3 regions of the Salinivibrio kushneri genome follow, and region 3 is predicted to be linked to each of the others. Evidence: riboswitches for the same ligand, from Rfam matches in the RefSeq annotation. Region 3 holds a riboswitch; each other region holds the start of a gene.

The links. A riboswitch is a leader RNA that binds a small molecule or an ion and turns the genes downstream of it on or off. The one in region 3 is predicted to bind thiamine pyrophosphate.
Region 1: another riboswitch for thiamine pyrophosphate. It lies ahead of thiC (phosphomethylpyrimidine synthase ThiC); the one in region 3 lies ahead of thiD (bifunctional hydroxymethylpyrimidine kinase/phosphomethylpyrimidine kinase).
Region 2: another riboswitch for thiamine pyrophosphate. It lies ahead of thiB (thiamine ABC transporter substrate binding subunit); the one in region 3 lies ahead of thiD (bifunctional hydroxymethylpyrimidine kinase/phosphomethylpyrimidine kinase).

What each region holds. Positions count from the first base shown of each region.
Region 1 covers NZ_CP114588.1:27,900-30,162, reverse strand. The annotation lists gene thiC (phosphomethylpyrimidine synthase ThiC) at 1-1,309, opposite strand, end outside; TPP riboswitch at 1,403-1,502, opposite strand; gene crcB (fluoride efflux transporter CrcB) at 1,559-1,939, opposite strand; tRNA gene N8M53_RS00125 (tRNA-Trp) at 2,089-2,165, opposite strand.
Region 2 covers NZ_CP114588.1:2,436,448-2,438,710, reverse strand. The annotation lists gene thiP (thiamine/thiamine pyrophosphate ABC transporter permease) at 1-307, opposite strand, end outside; gene thiB (thiamine ABC transporter substrate binding subunit) at 313-1,308, opposite strand; TPP riboswitch at 1,352-1,453, opposite strand; gene N8M53_RS11195 (DUF547 domain-containing protein) at 1,492-2,263, opposite strand, start outside.
Region 3 covers NZ_CP114589.1:328,036-330,298, forward strand. The annotation lists gene N8M53_RS14350 (potassium channel family protein) at 1-482, shown strand, start outside; gene thiD (bifunctional hydroxymethylpyrimidine kinase/phosphomethylpyrimidine kinase) at 597-1,448, opposite strand; TPP riboswitch at 1,510-1,610, opposite strand; gene N8M53_RS14360 (entericidin EcnAB) at 1,741-1,875, shown strand; gene N8M53_RS14365 (putative bifunctional diguanylate cyclase/phosphodiesterase) at 1,927-2,263, opposite strand, start outside.

The sequences.
Region 1 (2,263 bases), on a different replicon from region 3:
GCATAGGCACATGGCCGGGGCCTTCAATCATCACCTGCACATCGTATTCCCATGCCACCTTGGTAAGCTCGCCCAGAGTACGTAGCTCACTGAATTGCGCTTCGTCGTTCGCGTCAGCCACTGAGCCGGGACGCAACCCATCGCCTAGTGACAGCGATACATCATAGGCGGCACAAATCTCGCAGATTTCACGAAAATGGGTATAGAGGAAGCTTTCTTGATGATGCGCCAAGCACCATTTGGCGATAATCGACCCACCACGCGAGACAATCCCGGTCACGCGATTGGCGGTCATGGGCACGTAGTGCAAACGCACCCCAGCGTGAATGGTAAAATAATCGACCCCTTGCTCGGCTTGCTCTATTAAGGTATCGCGCATCACTTCCCAAGTCAGGTCTTCGGCAATGCCATTCACTTTCTCAAGCGCCTGATACATAGGCACAGTGCCAATCGGAACTGGGCTATTACGTAAAATCCACTCGCGGGTTTCGTGGATATTGCGTCCGGTCGATAAATCCATCACCGTATCCGCGCCCCAACGGGTCGCCCACACCAACTTTTCGGTTTCTTCTTCAATGGAGGAGCTCACCGCCGAGTTACCAATATTGGCATTCACTTTCACCAGAAAGTTACGCCCAATGATCATCGGCTCCGCTTCTGGGTGGTTAATGTTGGCAGGAATAATCGCACGCCCTTCAGCGACCTCTTGGCGCACAAATTCGGGAGTGATATTCGAGGGTAAATGCGCGCCAAAGCTTTCTCCTGGGTGCTGGCGGTTTAGTTGATCTTCACGATACTGCTGGCGACCCATATTTTCCCGAATAGCGATAAATTCCATCTCTGGGGTGATAATGCCTTGGCGTGCGTAGTGAAGTTGGGTCACACACTGGTTAGGTTTCGCCCGACGGATAGACGGTAAGGCACTAAAGCGAAGATCATCCAAGGTTTCATCACTAAGGCGAGTCTTTGCATAGTCTGAGCTCACTGCATCAAGGAACTCTGTATCGGCACGTTCATCAATCCAGGCTTTGCGTACTGGGGCTAAGCCTTGGTAAATATCGATAGCACTCTGTGGGTCGGTATAAGGCCCTGATGTGTCATAAACCCGAATGGATTCATTGGCTTCATACTGCGGATTATCTTTACCCCCGCCTACAAAAGTAGGAGAAAGGTGGATTTCGCGCATGCCTACGCGAATATCGGGTCGCGATCCCTCGACATAGACTTTTTCCGAGTTAGGGTAGGTTTGCGCAGAGAGGGAATCGATAAAAGATTTGGCCTCAAGGCGGGCCTGTTTACGGGTCGACATAGCATTACTCCGGTGTTCATTATGGGAATTAATGCTTGCCGGAAAACGCTGAATTGAGATGTGAGCAAACTGGCAGACGCGTACGGTCTGTTATCTGATGCATCTCTTGTTCCCTTCGCTGGTCCTAACCAGATCAGGTTCAACGGATCCCACTTAACGTGGTCTCAGCCAATTGGCACTCCGACAAGTTCAACGCCAGTATAAGAAATCACCGCCGCAACAACAAGCGACGTAATGGCATGTTTTTACCTACCCAGTAATGCGTCCTAGCAACCAAGCCCCCATCGCGGCCGCTCCTAAGCATAACGCAAGGTTGAGACCCACGTTTAACAAGGCTTTCACCGTCTCACCATGTTGAAAAAGAAGCAAGGTATCCACTGAAAAGGTCGAGAAGGTGGTGAACGCGCCCAAAAAGCCAATCGCAATCAGTTGACGCCAAGGCACTGGGGCAATCAGCTCTTGGCTCATCGCCGCTAAAAAGACACCCATCGCTAATGAGCCCAGCACATTAACCATGAGGGTGCCGTAAGGGAATCCTCGACCAAACACCGCGACGCTCCACTCTGAAACTAAAAAGCGCGAAGACGCTCCTAGTGCGCCACCAAGTCCTACCCACAATATGCTTACCACTGGGTGCTCCTTTCGATTGGTAAAAACTCATCATACCGTGACAGGTGAATAAGGAACAGGAGGAAGAAAAAGGGAAGAGGGTCAGAGTTGCTAGAAGCTTGATGATTCACATACAAAAAAAGCACCGACGATGTCGATGCTTTGGTATTTGGCAGGGGTAGAGGGATTCGAACCCCCAACACGCGGATTTGGAATCCGCTGCTCTGCCAATTGGAGCTATACCCCTGTAGATAGGTGCCTATTGTAGCGATCCCGCGACAAATTACCACCATCAATTACGCTTCAAACGCTTGATCGCTTATTTATAAAGCAGATCGTCCCAAC
Region 2 (2,263 bases), on a different replicon from region 3:
ATACCCCCACCAACACCGGTAGCACCAAGGTCATGGCGAACAGCTTAAGTAGCCACGCTTTGGCTGGAAACTGTCGGCGAGACAGTGCATGGGCGACGGGTATCGCAAGCCCAACGCTGAGCACCACAGATAAGGTCGCCTGCTTAAAGCTAAAGTAGGTGACATGGCGCAGGTAGGTATCTTGCCACAACGCGGTAAGCGCTAGGTCGTGGCTGTGAGAGAACAGCGCCCAGAGTGCGCTGCCAATCAAAACCACGACTAAGCTGGCCGCAATACTGCCCGGCCAGGTTCGAGAGGGATTGAGCATGGAGGCTATTCAACCAGCGCGGTTTGCCAGTCACGCACCCATTGCTGGCGATTGCCCATCACTTCATCAGGCTGATACAGCAAGCTCTCTTGCGGTTTGTCCAAGGTGTAAAAGGCATCAGGCAGGTTGACATCGGTGACCGGATACATCCACTGAGTGGTTGGGATCACAGACTGTGCCGCATCACTGAGCATAAATTGTAAAAACGCGTCTGCACGTTCCGGTTGATCGGTATAGGCTGATTTAGCGGCCACTTCGATTTGCATGTAGTGGCCTTCTTCAAACATGGCGGCGGCAAAGCGATCGTCATCATCGGCAACCAGGTGATAGGCTGGCGAGGTGGTATAAGAGAGCACCATGTCGGCTTCTTTGTTCAGGAACATGTTGTACGCTTCGGTCCAGCCTTTGGTCACAGTGATGGTGTTGTCAGCCAGTTCGCGCCATGCTTGTTGATTATTATCGCCGTATACTTTTTGGATCCAAAGCATTAGCCCTTGGCCGACCGTTGATACGCGCGGATCTTGGTAAATCACACTGATGTCGTCACGCTCCTCAATCAAGGCTTTGAGGCTTTTAGGCGGATCGAGTAAACGCGTGGTGTCATACACAAAGGCAAAGTAGCCGTAATCGTAAGGGATAAAGTAGTTGTTATCCCAACCGCCAGGCACTTGCAGGCGCTCAGTATTGACCGCGTGCTCAGCGACAATGCCGCTACGCTCGGCTTCTTTCATTAAATTGGTATCCATACCCAGCACGATATCGGCTTTGGTGGTTTCCCCTTCAATGCGCAGGCGATTGAGCAAAGCGGCGCCATCGTCGAGAGACACGAATTCAAGTTGGCAATCGCATTGCTGTTCAAACTTCGCTTTAATTTTGGGTCCTGCCCCCCATTCGGCGATAAAGGAGTCATAGGTATACACAGTCAGTGGGTCCGCGGCACGGGCACCCAGTGATAGCAAGGATAAAGAAACCAGAGTGAGAACCGAGGTAAAAACTTTCACAGCACGCTCCTAAGTTGGGCGTGGGTGTTGAGGCAAGTTGATGGCAACATCAAGTCTCAATCCCTACGCCAGTGTTAGCTGGATCAGGTTCGATGGGTCTAGCGCATTGCGCAATCTCAGCCGTGAGGCTCCCCAATGAGTACGAGGCCATTGTACTGATTGGCTTAGGGTTAACCAAGCCTTTTAGTTGCCGAGTTGGTTAAGATCCCAGTTGTAGTCGTATTCCAATATTGCCTCTTGTGGCAATGGAATATCGCGATACTGGTTTATGTGAGCGATCACGCCTTGCTTATCGCCACCAAAGTCAGCTTCAAACCATTCATAAATTGAGGAGAGTTGCCATTTTTTTCCTTGCTGACTCACGCCTTTATCACTGTTAATGAAGGTATAGGCGGCTTGCTCGAGCTGTGCCTCAAGCGCGTTTGCTTGGAAGGCCTTGGGTTGCAGGTTTGGGCAACCTAAACTGGCACAGTTGACCGCATAGTGGGTACGCGGGTCTTGCCAGAGCGGGCGCAAAATACGGTGCTCAATATCATTCAAGGTAAGGGGCTCACCTGCCACCGTGACCACTTCATCATCCCAAGGGCCAAAGCTAAATAACCCACCGAGTTTGGTGATCGAACTGACCGGATAGGCCTCCAAAATCAGCGTCACGGTGACCGCATTGTAAAGGTTGACCCAATACGCGTATTGCTCGTCTTTGGTCAGCGTGCGAGGGTCGCGCGCGGTGAGCATGCGGATATAATGATCGAGAGCCTTCTTGTCAGCCTCGGTGACCGCCGCATAGTTAAATAAGGTGTGTTGCCCCTGAGGTTGCAAATACTTATCCAGTAATACTTGCCAGCTGTGATGAGTGAAGGTCGCCTGGCTGTCAGGGTTATGCGCATCCCACATCGCCCAATACTCTGCTTTGGGAGCCGCTTGGCTAAACAGCGGAAAAACCAAACAGAATAGA
Region 3 (2,263 bases):
GTGCGGGGATTGAGAGTGCTTCGAGCATTATTATCGATAACCCAGAAGACGATATTACCCTGTCAGCGGCCTTGTTTTGCGCGCATAAAAACCCGTCAGCGCATCTGCTCGCCTACTTTCAAGACGACGCGCTGAGCCAAATATTAAAACAGCACTACCCACACGCCGAGTGTGTGCCGTCTGTTTCCGTGGAAATGCTGGCGAAAGCCGCTGTTGATCCGGGCTCCAGCCAATTACATCACGAACTATTAAGCACCGCACAAGGGATGACACAGTATTGCGCGCGTTACCCCACCGATGCGAGCGCCACGGACGTCGGCACCTTATTCAATCAACTAAAGCATGAATACGATGCAACGTTAATTGGTCTCGACAAAGGTGAGGGCATTACCCTTAACCCCAATCTTGAAACAGACGTCGCCCCCGGTGATCGCGTCTTCTATATTGCTGCCGAGCGTTTACCGCACTGGTCGGCGGCGTGATTCGGATACCATTTATCACACGCGACACATGCTGTTAGCCTTCCCCGAGCAGTCCGCCGCTTCTCTTTAGGAGCGGCGGACTGGCTTTACGTGCCCTATTCGTGAAAAAACGAGCTATTCAACCGAGGCTTCTTGTCCATCGTGATGACGCGCTTCGACTGGGTAGGCGTAAAAATGATGCACAGGCCCCGCGCCTCTTCCCACCGTTAACTGCTGGCAGTGCGCCAAGGCTTCAGTGAGATAATGTTTCGCCGCGCGCCCCGCTTCAATGGGCGTCATTCCCTGCGCGTAGTAAGAGGCCATCGCCGCAGACAGTGAACAGCCTGTGCCGTGCGTATTAACGGTTTCAACCCGACGGGCGCTCAAGGTTTGGCAAGTATCTCGGCTAATCCACACATCCACGCTTTCAGGGGCGCGATGTAAATGGCCGCCTTTGAGCATCACATAAGGACAGCCTAGCCGACGTAGGGCGGGGACTAACGCATGCATTTGCTCAATGGAGGTGGGGACAGGCTGACCGGTTAATCGCGCCGCCTCAGGCAAGTTGGGGGTGAGCACGGTTGCGCGTGGGATCAGCGCTTCAATCAGCGCTGTCATGGCGTGGTCATCCAACAAAGGATCGCCGCTGGTGGCCACCATCACGGGATCTAAAATCACCGGCAAGTGAGGCGATCGCGCCAGCACCGCGGCCACTTCGCGAATAACCGCTTGGTTGGCGAGCATACCAATTTTCACCGCACGTACCGGCATATCGTACAAGACGGCCTCTAACTGGGCGCGCACAAAACCAGGTTCAACCGCCGAGACGGCCTCAACGCCACAGGTGTTTTGCGCGGTCAACGCGGTGATCACCGAGCACGCATAACCGCCGGTGGCTGAAATCGCTTTAATATCGGCTTGAATGCCGGCACCGCCACCGCTGTCTGAGCCGGCGATGGTAAGAATAACAGGTGGAGATAGGTTCATAATGGCCCCTTAATCATCAGGGGCGGAAGGAGACAAAGCGGGCCAGAATGCGCCACTTCGTGTGCTGAACGTGTCAGTTCCCTCCGCCAGTGCTAACTGGATCAGGTTCTACGGGTCCTGCTTTCGCAGTCTCAGCAATCACTTGCTCCCCGACTAACTGTGTTCAGGATATTAACCCCACGGGCAAAGCGCAAGCGTATTATTCGCCGCTGGAGCCTTCTACGAGGTTGAAGTAGGATAAGTAGTACGTAAGTAAGATACGCGCTTGAAAAATGCTTAAAAAGGAGTCCCTATGAAGCTATCGTTATTGCTTGTGATCACCACCTTATTTGTTGCCGGCTGTTCAAACACCTGGGACGGGGTAAAAGAAGACTCGTCAAAAGTGTGGGAGGACACCAAAGAAACCGTTCATGAAGCCACCGAGTAATTCTGAGTCATGGCCTCGGTGCCGGCCAAACCTAGTGCACCGAGGCGTCATTTAATGCGCGGTAGGAGAGAAAGCAGGCTCCATCACGCACCTACCTTGCGATAAAATGTGCTCAAAGTCGGTCACGGTAAGCGGCTTAGCATATAAAAAACCCTGAACTTGGTCGCAGCCAATCGTCTGTAGCACCTGCTGCTGACTGACTTCTTCCACCCCTTCGGCGACCACACCATGACCAAACCCATGCGCCAACTCAATCACGCTACCCACCAAGTGCTTATCACTGGCATTGGTGGCCAAATCCCGAATGAAGCTGCGGTCGAGTTTAACCCAATCAACGGGTAACTGTTTAAGGTAACTCAACGAGCTATAACCGGTGCCAAAGTCATCC